One region of the Sediminibacillus dalangtanensis genome, then DNA from elsewhere that is predicted to be linked to it. Evidence: riboswitches for the same ligand, from Rfam matches in the RefSeq annotation. Region 1 holds a riboswitch; each other region holds the start of a gene.
The links. A riboswitch is a leader RNA that binds a small molecule or an ion and turns the genes downstream of it on or off. The one in region 1 is predicted to bind thiamine pyrophosphate.

Region 1 (3,281 bases):
AATTTCAATTTTGTCCCGGTCAGAGAGCCTCGTATCTGCATGTGCATTCTTTTCTAATATGTTCTGATTCAGTTCCACAATCACAACCTTTTCCCCAATTCCGAAGTACTCTAATAATGATGAAACAGTGGCAATAGTATCCGGAACTTCTACCATGTCACCATTGATAATTAACTCCATCCATAATCCTCCTCGTTAAAGCGTTTTCTCAAGGTGGCGATCAATCCGGAAAGCACGTAAGTCTGCTGACAGCGGTTCTCGATCTACTAATCTAGCGATCAGTTCGCCAGTAATAGGAGAAAGCAAAATGCCATTACGGAAATGCCCTGTTGCCACAAACAATCCTTCGTACGCTGGATGCTCCCCTAAATAGGGAAGGCCATCTGAAGTTTGCGGCCGAATTCCAGCCCAGGCTTTTTCCCACTCTGCATGTACGATGTCCGGAACCAGTTTCTTCGCCTTTTCCATCAGATAAGAAATCCCACCCACTGTTACGGTTTGATCAAAGGTATTTGGTTGGACTGTAGCCCCTACCAGAAGGCGACCGCCTTTTTTGGGTACCAGATAACAGCTATGAGAAAAAATCGTTCCAGTCAGTAATGGTCGATGGGTGACTACGGAAAAGCACTCCCCTTTTACAGGATAAGTGTTAAAGGGAATTTCCGAATCAGGCAATAGGGATTCACTCCATGCCCCTCCCGTCAGAATCACCTTGTCACTCTCAAAGTTCCCTTCACTTGTCCTTACTCCTGCTATTTTTCCATTATCAAAAAGAAAAGAGGAAACTTCCGTAAACTCCCTTATTTCCACCCCCAGGACTGCAGCTGCTTTCAAAAAACCAAGTGTTACTTGCGGTGCTGACACCTGCCCATCTTTTGCTATATACATCGCCCCCCGGATGGCTGTTGATAAGCCTGGCTCTCTTCTGCTTACTTCCTTTTGACTCATCCATTCCGCTTGCTCTCCCGCCCTGGTTTGGCTCTCGATTATTTGCTTAAAACGATATTCCTCCTCTTCTGTTAAGGCCACTTTGTACATCCCTTTATTGCTTAATTCAATGTCTATTCCAGTTAACTCTTTTATTTCCTTTGCAAGCATAGGAAACTTCGACCTGCTTTTCTTTGCCAAGTGGAATAAGGGCCCATCTTCCTCCAGTTCAGCCTGCGCCGCCAGCATCCCTGCTGCCGCTCCAGAAGCTTTGCTTGCCAGACGGTCCTTTTCCAGCAAAAGGACTTTTTTGCCCCTTTTTGCAAGGTTATACGCTACAGAACCCCCATTGACCCCTCCGCCAATCACAATACAATCGTACTTATCAGGCATTACAAAGTCCTCCTTTCCGCTTAGCACTTCCTATCTAAACTTGTTTGAGATAGAAAGTCGGGAAACATATTCTTTCACTTTCCCCAGAGGCTGGTTCGCCTCCAAAACACCCGACATCACAGCTACCCCTTTCGCACCAGCTTCCATCACCTCGTTTACATTGCCAGGTTTGATTCCTCCTATCGCTATCACCGGCATAGAGACAGACGATGAAACTGACCGTAATTGTTCCACTCCTCGTGGTGCTGATCCTGGTTTGGACTGGGTGGGAAAAACATGGCCAAAGAATGCATAATCAGCACCTTGCTTTTGAGCAGAAATTGCTTCCTCTAGGGAATGAACGGAACAACCAACGCGTAAATCAGGGAAATTTTCCTTCACTGGGCCGATCGGTAAAGAATGATACGCTAAATGAACACCGCAGAGCTTCATCACATGGGCAACGTCTAACCGGTCATTTACGATGATTTTAGAAGCGGGTACTTGACTGTCTAGTAACAATTCAATCAGTTGATAGATTTCCTTAGCCGTTTTATGCTTCTCACGTATATGAAGGGCCGTTATGTAGGGATGTATGTCCCCTGCGATTTCGGCTAATTTTTCTGGTCGTTGATTTCCGGTTGAAACGATATGCAGTTCTCCCTTCCCCATAATCCTCCCCCCCTCTTGGATAGCGCTGTCTTTAATGAACTGCGGCCGCCTTCTTCATATTCGTGCTATTTTCATCGCTTCGCGGGACGCAAAAAGGCCACCCGGATATAGGGGTGGCCTTTTAGTCAATATATTATAAACAGTCATAATATAAAAGTTTCAATCCCACTTCCCTACGCTGGTATTTCCCAGATCAGGTTCAAAGGGTCCAGAATACTATCTGTCTCAGCCTTATAAGGCACCCCCAGTGTAAACATATGTGATTTTCATTAAGTATAACATAGGTCTTTTTTCAAGACTAGGATATATGTGTAAATACAGGAAAAGCTCTTTCGGATTCAACAAACCACTCACCACTGATCGCATAACCCTCTATTCATTCAAGAAACGACAGTCACATAGAATGTGTTTCCCATTTCCCGCGTCACAAAAGGACTGATTTTAAATTTGCTTGATTTCATCTCGTTTATTTAGTTGAGTCTCTCTTTTTAAATGTGTAAAGTGCTGCGAGATGCCGTACTAGGTAACACATCACCCTTGAATGAAATCTATAGAAAACCAATGAAGCTCTGATGAAGCGCCTCATTGGTTACTTTGCTAAAGAATTTATAATTCTCTTATTTTGTTCATAATCATCCGCTGCTCGACGGATGCAACCAATCTCCTTGTGCCGGCTACCGTATCCGGGTTCACGCTCACACTGTCGATTCCTTCCTGGATAAGGAATTCTGTGAATTCGGGATACAAGGATGGCCCTTGCCCACAGATTGAGACGCTCTTATTATGTTTATGGGCACCTTGTATTAGCATTTTGATCGCTTTTTTCACAGCAGGATTGCGTTCATCAAAGTAACCCATGGTGTTCAGAATTCCCGAATCCCGGTCGGAACCAAGCACTAACTGGGTCAAATCATTACTCCCGATACTAAATCCGTCAACCATTTTCGCGAATTCTTCCGCTTCGAATATGACGGACGGCACTTCGGCCATAATCCAAATTTTGAATTGCTGATCTTGTATGAGACCTTCCTCTGCCATGATTTCTTTGACTCTCTTTACTTCCCAAGTAGTTCGGACGAAAGGAAGCATGGTCCACACATTTATCAGTCCATAGTCTTCCCGCACTTTTTTTATGGCGCGGCATTCCAGACGGAAACCTTCCTCGTATTCCGGAGATATATAACGGGAAACCCCTCTCCACCCGATCATCGGATTGGCTTCGATCGGTTCTACTTCTTCCCCGCCTTTCAATCCTCTAAATTCGTTGGAACGGAAGTCGCTCAACCTTACTACGACAGGCTTAGGGTAAA
Region 2 (3,281 bases), 400 kb from region 1:
TAACTTTCACGGCTTACCGACGTCTACCTAAAAAACTAAAGGGTGGTCAAAACATGAAAAAGCGGTATTTCCATTTATTCTCAGTCTGTTTATTCCTGCTTTTGGCAGCTTGCAGCAACGACTCCAAGGAAAGTGCCGACATGCCCATGGAGATGGACAGCGCTGAAACAGAAAGCAGTCAAGACAATGCAGCTTTAAGCGACAAGATGGCGGAGGAAAACGGAGAAGAGGGAGCCCAACAGGAAGAGGAAAAAGCAGTCGAGAAAGCAAGTCAAGCAAACCGGAAAGTGATTTACCACGCAAATTTGCGGATTGAAGTAAAAGATTACCAGCAGACTTTGGAAAATATTCAATCACAAGTGACAGAAGCCGGCGGTTATGTGGTTGAATCGAGTACCTATCAAAACCCTGAAGATGACCGTACCGAGGGACATATCACCGCAAGGATTCCTCAAGAACAATTCCAGCCGTTCATCGATTTTGTCAAAGAGGGCAGCAGCAAAGTATTGGAAAACAATGTTTCCGGACAGGATGTCACCGAAGAATACGTCGACCTGCAATCCCGCCTCAAGTCCAAGCAGGCTGTCGAAAAAAGGTTGATGGCTTTTATGGAGGAAGCAGAGAAAACCGAAGATTTGCTGAAAATATCCGAAGACTTAGCCGGTGTACAAGAAGAGATTGAGACGATCACTGGAAGAATCAACTATCTGGAAAATAAAACGGACTTGGCCACTGTTGATATTAACCTTCAGGAGAATGATGTGCGGATCTCCGGCAGCAGTGGGGAATCCACTACCTGGCAAAAGACAAAGGAACAGTTTGTCAAAAGTATCGATCTTCTCTTATCTTTCTTTTCAGGATTGATCGTGTTTCTATTTGGTAACCTGCCGATACTGCTGTTGCTGGGCGTTCTGGTATTTTTGGGGATTTTCATCGCACGTAAAGCAGTCCAGAAAACGAAGCAGCGGGATAAAACGGAAAACTAGCTCTTGAAAAAATCAGCAGGCTGTGGCAAGGTTATAGTGTAATCAAGACAATTAAATGAATCACTTTCATGTAGGGGGACCAGTTGCTGCTGGTTGAGATTGTATCCGTCAAGATACTGACCCTTGGAACCTGATCTGGCTGACACCAGCGTAGGGAACATATTTGAACGGTAGTATGCGATAATATGCACCCTGGGTATGGCCTATGGTGCATTTTTTTATTGCCCTTCAATGGCTAACCTTCAACAGAACCGTAAGCAATTTTCGTGGCAGTTCACACGGTTCCTGTTCCCTATTTCAGTCCTGCATCGTCTAAGTGTTTCATCATTAACCGCTAGGAGGAAATAGGATGAAAAAGTTACTAATTTTACTTACCGCCCTGCTGCTGTTGGCAGCTGGCTGCAGTAGCGAAGAGAACTCCGGTTCACAAGAAAAGGACGCATTAAAGAAAGTGTCCCTCGTGCTGGATTGGACGCCTAATACAAACCACACTGGCATATATGCTGCTCAGGAAAAGGGATATTTCAAGGAAGAAGGGCTCGATGTGGAAATTCTGATGCCCGGAGAAGCAGGGGCAGATCAATTAGTCGCATCTGGGAAAGCAGATTTTGGAATAGGCGCCCAGGAAGCCTTGACGGAAGCCCGTGTACAAGATATACCGATTGTTTCGATTGCTGCCATTATTCAGCATAATACTTCCGGTTTTGCTTCACCAAAAGAAAAAGGAATCACTTCGCCAAAAGATTTTGAAGGAAAAACGTATGGCGGTTGGGGTGCACCCGTGGAGAAAGCGGTGATCGATTCCCTAATGAAGCAGGAAAATGCCGATGTAGAAAAAGTCGATATCGTCAATATGGGAGATACTGACTTCTTTACAGCAGTCGAGCGTGATATTGACTTCGCCTGGATTTATTACGGCTGGACCGGCGTTGAAGCAGAGCTTCGCGGGAAAGAGTTGAATATGCAGTACCTGACAGACTACTCCGAAAAACTGGACTACTATACACCTGTACTCACGACAAGTGAACAGAAAATCGCCGATGAGCCAGAGACCGTCGAAGCCTTCGTAGCTGCCGTTTCCAAAGGTTATCAGTTTGCAGCGGATCAGCCAGATGAAGCCGCCGACATTCTCATTGATGCGGTTCCAGATTTGGACGCCGAACTGGTTAAAGCGAGTCAGCAATGGTTGTCTCCGAAATATCAGGATGATGCACCCCGATGGGGCGAACAACAACAGCAAGTCTGGGAAAACTATGCCGACTGGATGTATGACAATGGCCTGCTCGATCATGAGTTAGAAGCCGAAAAAGCTTTCACCAACAAATTTTTACCGGACGGAGGAGAAGAAAACAATGAGTGATTCACTGGTAAGTATTCAAATTATCCCAAAAACCAAAAACGGCGAAGATGTCATTCCTTATGTAGATGAAGCAATCGCGGTAATCGAGGAATCCGGGGTACGTTATCAGGTAAACCCGCTGGAAACGACGATGGAGGGAGATTTAACCGAGCTGTTTGCTGTTATCGAAAAAATGAACAAACGGATGATCGAGCTGGGGAGCCTTAATGTCATTTCCCAAGTAAAAATTCTTTACCAGCCCGACGGCGCTTCCATGGATAAACTGACGGAGAAATACCGTAAATGAAACAATTAAAGACAGGATGGCGCCCGGTTATAGCCATCCTGCTTTTATTGGTGATTTGGGAGACAGCAGGCAGAGCTGCGGAAATACCCTCCTGGCTGCTGCCGACACCGTCACAAATATGGCAGGAGGCAGTCGCAGGATGGGGGGATTACAAGCTGCATTTGTTCTCGACTATCAAGCTGACCCTGATCGGATTTCTCCTTGGTACCAGTATCGGGATTACAGCTTCTGTCTGTCTGCATTTGCTTCCTAAACTGAGAGAAACTGTTTATCCGTTGATGATTCTCTCGCAAAACATTCCAATCATCGTCCTTGCCCCGTTGTTGGTTATCTGGTTCGGATTCGGCATTCTTCCCAAGCTGATCATCATTACGTTGGTCTGCTTTTTTCCGATTGCCGTTGCTACATTGGATGGTTTCCGTCAAACAAGTCCGGAGCTGCTCCATTACTTAAAAATGGCCGGGGCAGACAAACGGCAAATATTTTGGAAACTGGAATGGCCTACCGCCCTTCCATCGTTGTTTTCCGGCCTTAAGATTTCCGCTACCTACAGCGTAATGGGAGCCGTGATATCCGAGTGGCTCGGTGCACAACAAGGAATCGGAGTGTACATGACCTTAGCATCTTCATCGTTCAGGACCGATAGGGT
Region 3 (3,281 bases), 800 kb from region 1:
TCATTCCTGGGAGCTGGACAAGTCCGATGGTTTTTTGGCTCTCAATGGTTGGAATGGTGCTCGCTTTGATGGAAGTGATCAGTTGGCGATGAATCGCTTGTTTAGGTGTACCACCCAATGAGAGAATCAACTCGGTTTCGTCCTCGTGGTCTTCCACTTCAGCGGTAAATCGATTCAAAAACAATATCGACAAAACCATGGAATTCCCGATAATCATTCCGCTGATTGGAATGATATATTGAGGAGTAGGTGGTGTGATCGAAAGCCCGAGCAGAATACCTTGGGTAAGCACTTCTACAACAATAAAGGTGAGAATCAGTTTCCAGGTAATTCCTTGAATCGACCTGCCTTTCCGTCTTGCATTTTGTGTGGCTGCCGCAATCATCAGAACAACCATTAATAGAATGTAGAGCATGTTTTCAGCATCAAATACATACTGCAATAAATACCCGACCGCAAGCAGCTGTATAATCGAGCGGATGGCAGCAATAATCGTATCCTTTTCCAGTTCCAGTCTTAAAACTTTCGATAATAAAAGCGGAATGATAACAAAAATGAGTGCGAGGGACAATGTAAGATAATTCATGCATCTTCCCCCTTCACAAACCTTTTGACCTGTTCATTGGAAGGGTTGTTCAACAAACTGCTTTCCCCTGTTTCTACCACTTCTCCTTCAATCATCACCCAAGTATAGTCACCGAGGCTTCTCGCCTGTTGTAAGTTGTGGGTGATCCAAACTATCGTCGTACCATAGTTTTGATTGATTCGAATGATCAATTCTTCGATATCCTGTTGTGAAACACGATCCAGTGAAGCAGTGATTTCATCTAACAGCAGCACATCAGGACGATTAACTAAGGTACGGGCAATCGACAGCTTTTGCCGCTGGCCCCCGGACAAATCCTTAATGTTCTGTTGTATGCTATCCCGCTTCAGTCCGACTAAGTCTAATAATTCCAATGCGTCATCCTGTTCAAGTTCTTTTCCCTGCAGTTTGAGCGGAAGAGATAAATTTTCGAAAACACTCCCACTGATCATGGTGGCGCTTTGCAAAGCCACACCTACTTTCCTTCTGAGTTCTACAGGGTTATATACTTCTATGGGCTTTTCTTGTACGTAGATGTTACCAGATGTGGTCGCGCGCAGCCCGTTCATCAATCGGAACAAACTGGTTTTACCAGCGCCGGACGGCCCGACCAAGGTTGTGATTTTTCCTTCAGGAAAAGAGCCGGTTATCTGTTTCAATATCTTCTGACCGTCGGCAGTGTAGGATACATTTTCCAAACGGACGGCTTCCTTGTCTGTCACTGACATGATTGATTCTCCTTCTCTCTAATTTGCTTTTAATCAGTATCCCCTATGAAAACTGTTTCTATTTTCTCCAAAGCATCAGGATTATTTTAGCAAACTTGATGGAGATTTGTTGATTGAGAAAATCGAAGAAAGTGATTGTGTATGAAAAGCAAACCTCTACCACCCCCAAGGAGAATCGGTTATAATAAAAGAAGCGCAACACAAAATTACATAAGCGAAACCACAAGGGGAGCTTTATGCTGAGAGTGAACGAGACTGTTCTGACCCTTTGAACCTGTTAGTTAATGCTAGCGCAGGGATGTGGATGATGGTGGATCGGATTCTGGCTGTCTGCATACATGTTCTCCCTTGGTGTTTCGTATGGAAAAGGGGAGTTTTTTTATATGTTGAAGAAGTTGGGATTGGTTGCATTGATTGAAGCTTCATTTTTCGCTGCACTGGCATTTGTTTTTGATTTACTTCCTTCGATCAGATTGTCTCCATCGATTTCCATCTCGTTTGCCATGGTACCGATTTTCCTGCTCGCATTCCGGAGAGGCTTCATTGTCAGTGTTCTGGCAGGCTTTATTTGGGGATTGTTGCAAGTGGCTCTTGGTGATGCAGCTCGTTCTATTCTTACGCCTTTACAAGGATTTATCGAGTATTTTGTAGCTTTTGCCTTTGTTGGTTTTGCCGGACTTTTTTATCAACCGGTTCAGACAGCATATCGCAGGGGGAGAAAAAGAGCCGCTTTATGTTTGGTGACTGTCGCTGTTTTTGTCGGTAGTATCGCCCGTTACTTTTGGCATTTCATTGCCGGTTTTATATTTTGGGGTGAATATGCTCCAGAGGGAATGAATCCTGTCTGGTTTTCCTTTGTTGCCAACGGGGTGACAGCACTGGGCGCCGCTGTATTGTGTTCTATATTGACAGTATTGGTACTAAGCAGTGCGCCGACATTAATTCGGCCCAAAACCGCTGCCCCTGTTTCTCCCCCGAAAAAAGCTTCCTGAGAGAAAAATAATAGAATGGTTACGGAAGGTAGGGGTAACTCATGGATCCATTGGATATCCTGGACAATTTAGAGAGTATAAAACCTGTCTACCAGCCGATTGTCAGCGCGATTCGTCATACGGTAGCAGGTTATGAAGTGCTGGGCAGATTCAGAAATGAAGAAGAATGGGAGAGTCTTGGTCCTTTTTTTTCTGATCCGGAAGTACCGGAAGAATTCAAAGTAGAAGTCGATCAACATCTTTTACAAATTGCCATAACGGAAATGCTTGAAGCCGAAGTGGATGGCTATTTATTCATCAACCGGAATGCAAAACAACTGATGGTCAATGACGGAGAAGATTTGTTACAACTGTTGTTGGATTTCGAGGCAAAAGGGTTTTCGATGAACCGTATTGTCATTGAAGTGACGGAGCATGATTTTGACGAGGCGTTTGAAAACTTGAACCATCTTCTGCTTTATTATAAGACTTTCGGCATTCAGATTGCAGTCGACCATGTTGGAGCGAAAAGCTCTAATATTGACCGGATTCGCCAACTGGAACCGCATATATTAAAAATAGATACAGATATCATCCGTCGTCACAATGCGGATGGTTTTCAAGATATCATGCATTCGCTATCCATGCTTGCCAGGCGGATCGGAGCAGCTTTATTGTTTGAAAACATAGAAGATAATTTTCAATTGTATTTTGCCTGGAAACATGGCGGCCGTTTTTACCAGGGGTATTATCTGGCGAAACCCGGTTTTGCTTTGGACGGTCAGTCCGTATTAAGGATAAATGTGACAGAAAAGGTATCCGAATACATCAAGCGGGAAAAACAACTGGTAGAACAACGTCTGCTTCATGTGCTGAATTGGGAGCAAAAAGTAAAAAGGATTCAGTCCCAGTGGGAAGGAACCAAGAAGGCTGATCACTTTATCGAAGGCTTGACCAGCGACTTTGAGGAAGAGAGTTTTCGGATGTTTATCTGCG

Region 2: linked by a shared signal. The riboswitch ahead of ERJ70_RS01185 (ABC transporter substrate-binding protein) and the one ahead of tenI (thiazole tautomerase TenI) in region 1 are both predicted to bind thiamine pyrophosphate.
Region 3: linked by a shared signal. The riboswitch ahead of thiT (energy-coupled thiamine transporter ThiT) and the one ahead of tenI (thiazole tautomerase TenI) in region 1 are both predicted to bind thiamine pyrophosphate.

Annotation. Positions count from the first base shown of each region.
Region 1 is NZ_CP046956.1:606,998-610,278, reverse strand. Features, by position in the region: gene thiS (sulfur carrier protein ThiS) at 1-180, opposite strand, end outside; gene thiO (glycine oxidase ThiO) at 196-1,320, opposite strand; gene tenI (thiazole tautomerase TenI) at 1,351-1,971, opposite strand; TPP riboswitch at 2,125-2,227, opposite strand; gene ppsA (phosphoenolpyruvate synthase) at 2,578-3,281, opposite strand, start outside.
Region 2 is NZ_CP046956.1:211,745-215,025, reverse strand. Features, by position in the region: gene ERJ70_RS01190 (DUF4349 domain-containing protein) at 54-986, shown strand; TPP riboswitch at 1,049-1,160, shown strand; gene ERJ70_RS01185 (ABC transporter substrate-binding protein) at 1,336-2,346, shown strand; gene ERJ70_RS01180 (thiamine-binding protein) at 2,339-2,632, shown strand; gene ERJ70_RS01175 (ABC transporter permease) at 2,629-3,281, shown strand, end outside.
Region 3 is NZ_CP046956.1:1,409,608-1,412,888, forward strand. Features, by position in the region: gene ERJ70_RS07200 (ABC transporter permease) at 1-586, opposite strand, end outside; gene ERJ70_RS07205 (ABC transporter ATP-binding protein) at 583-1,314, opposite strand; TPP riboswitch at 1,530-1,630, shown strand; gene thiT (energy-coupled thiamine transporter ThiT) at 1,698-2,306, shown strand; gene ERJ70_RS07215 (EAL domain-containing protein) at 2,348-3,281, shown strand, end outside.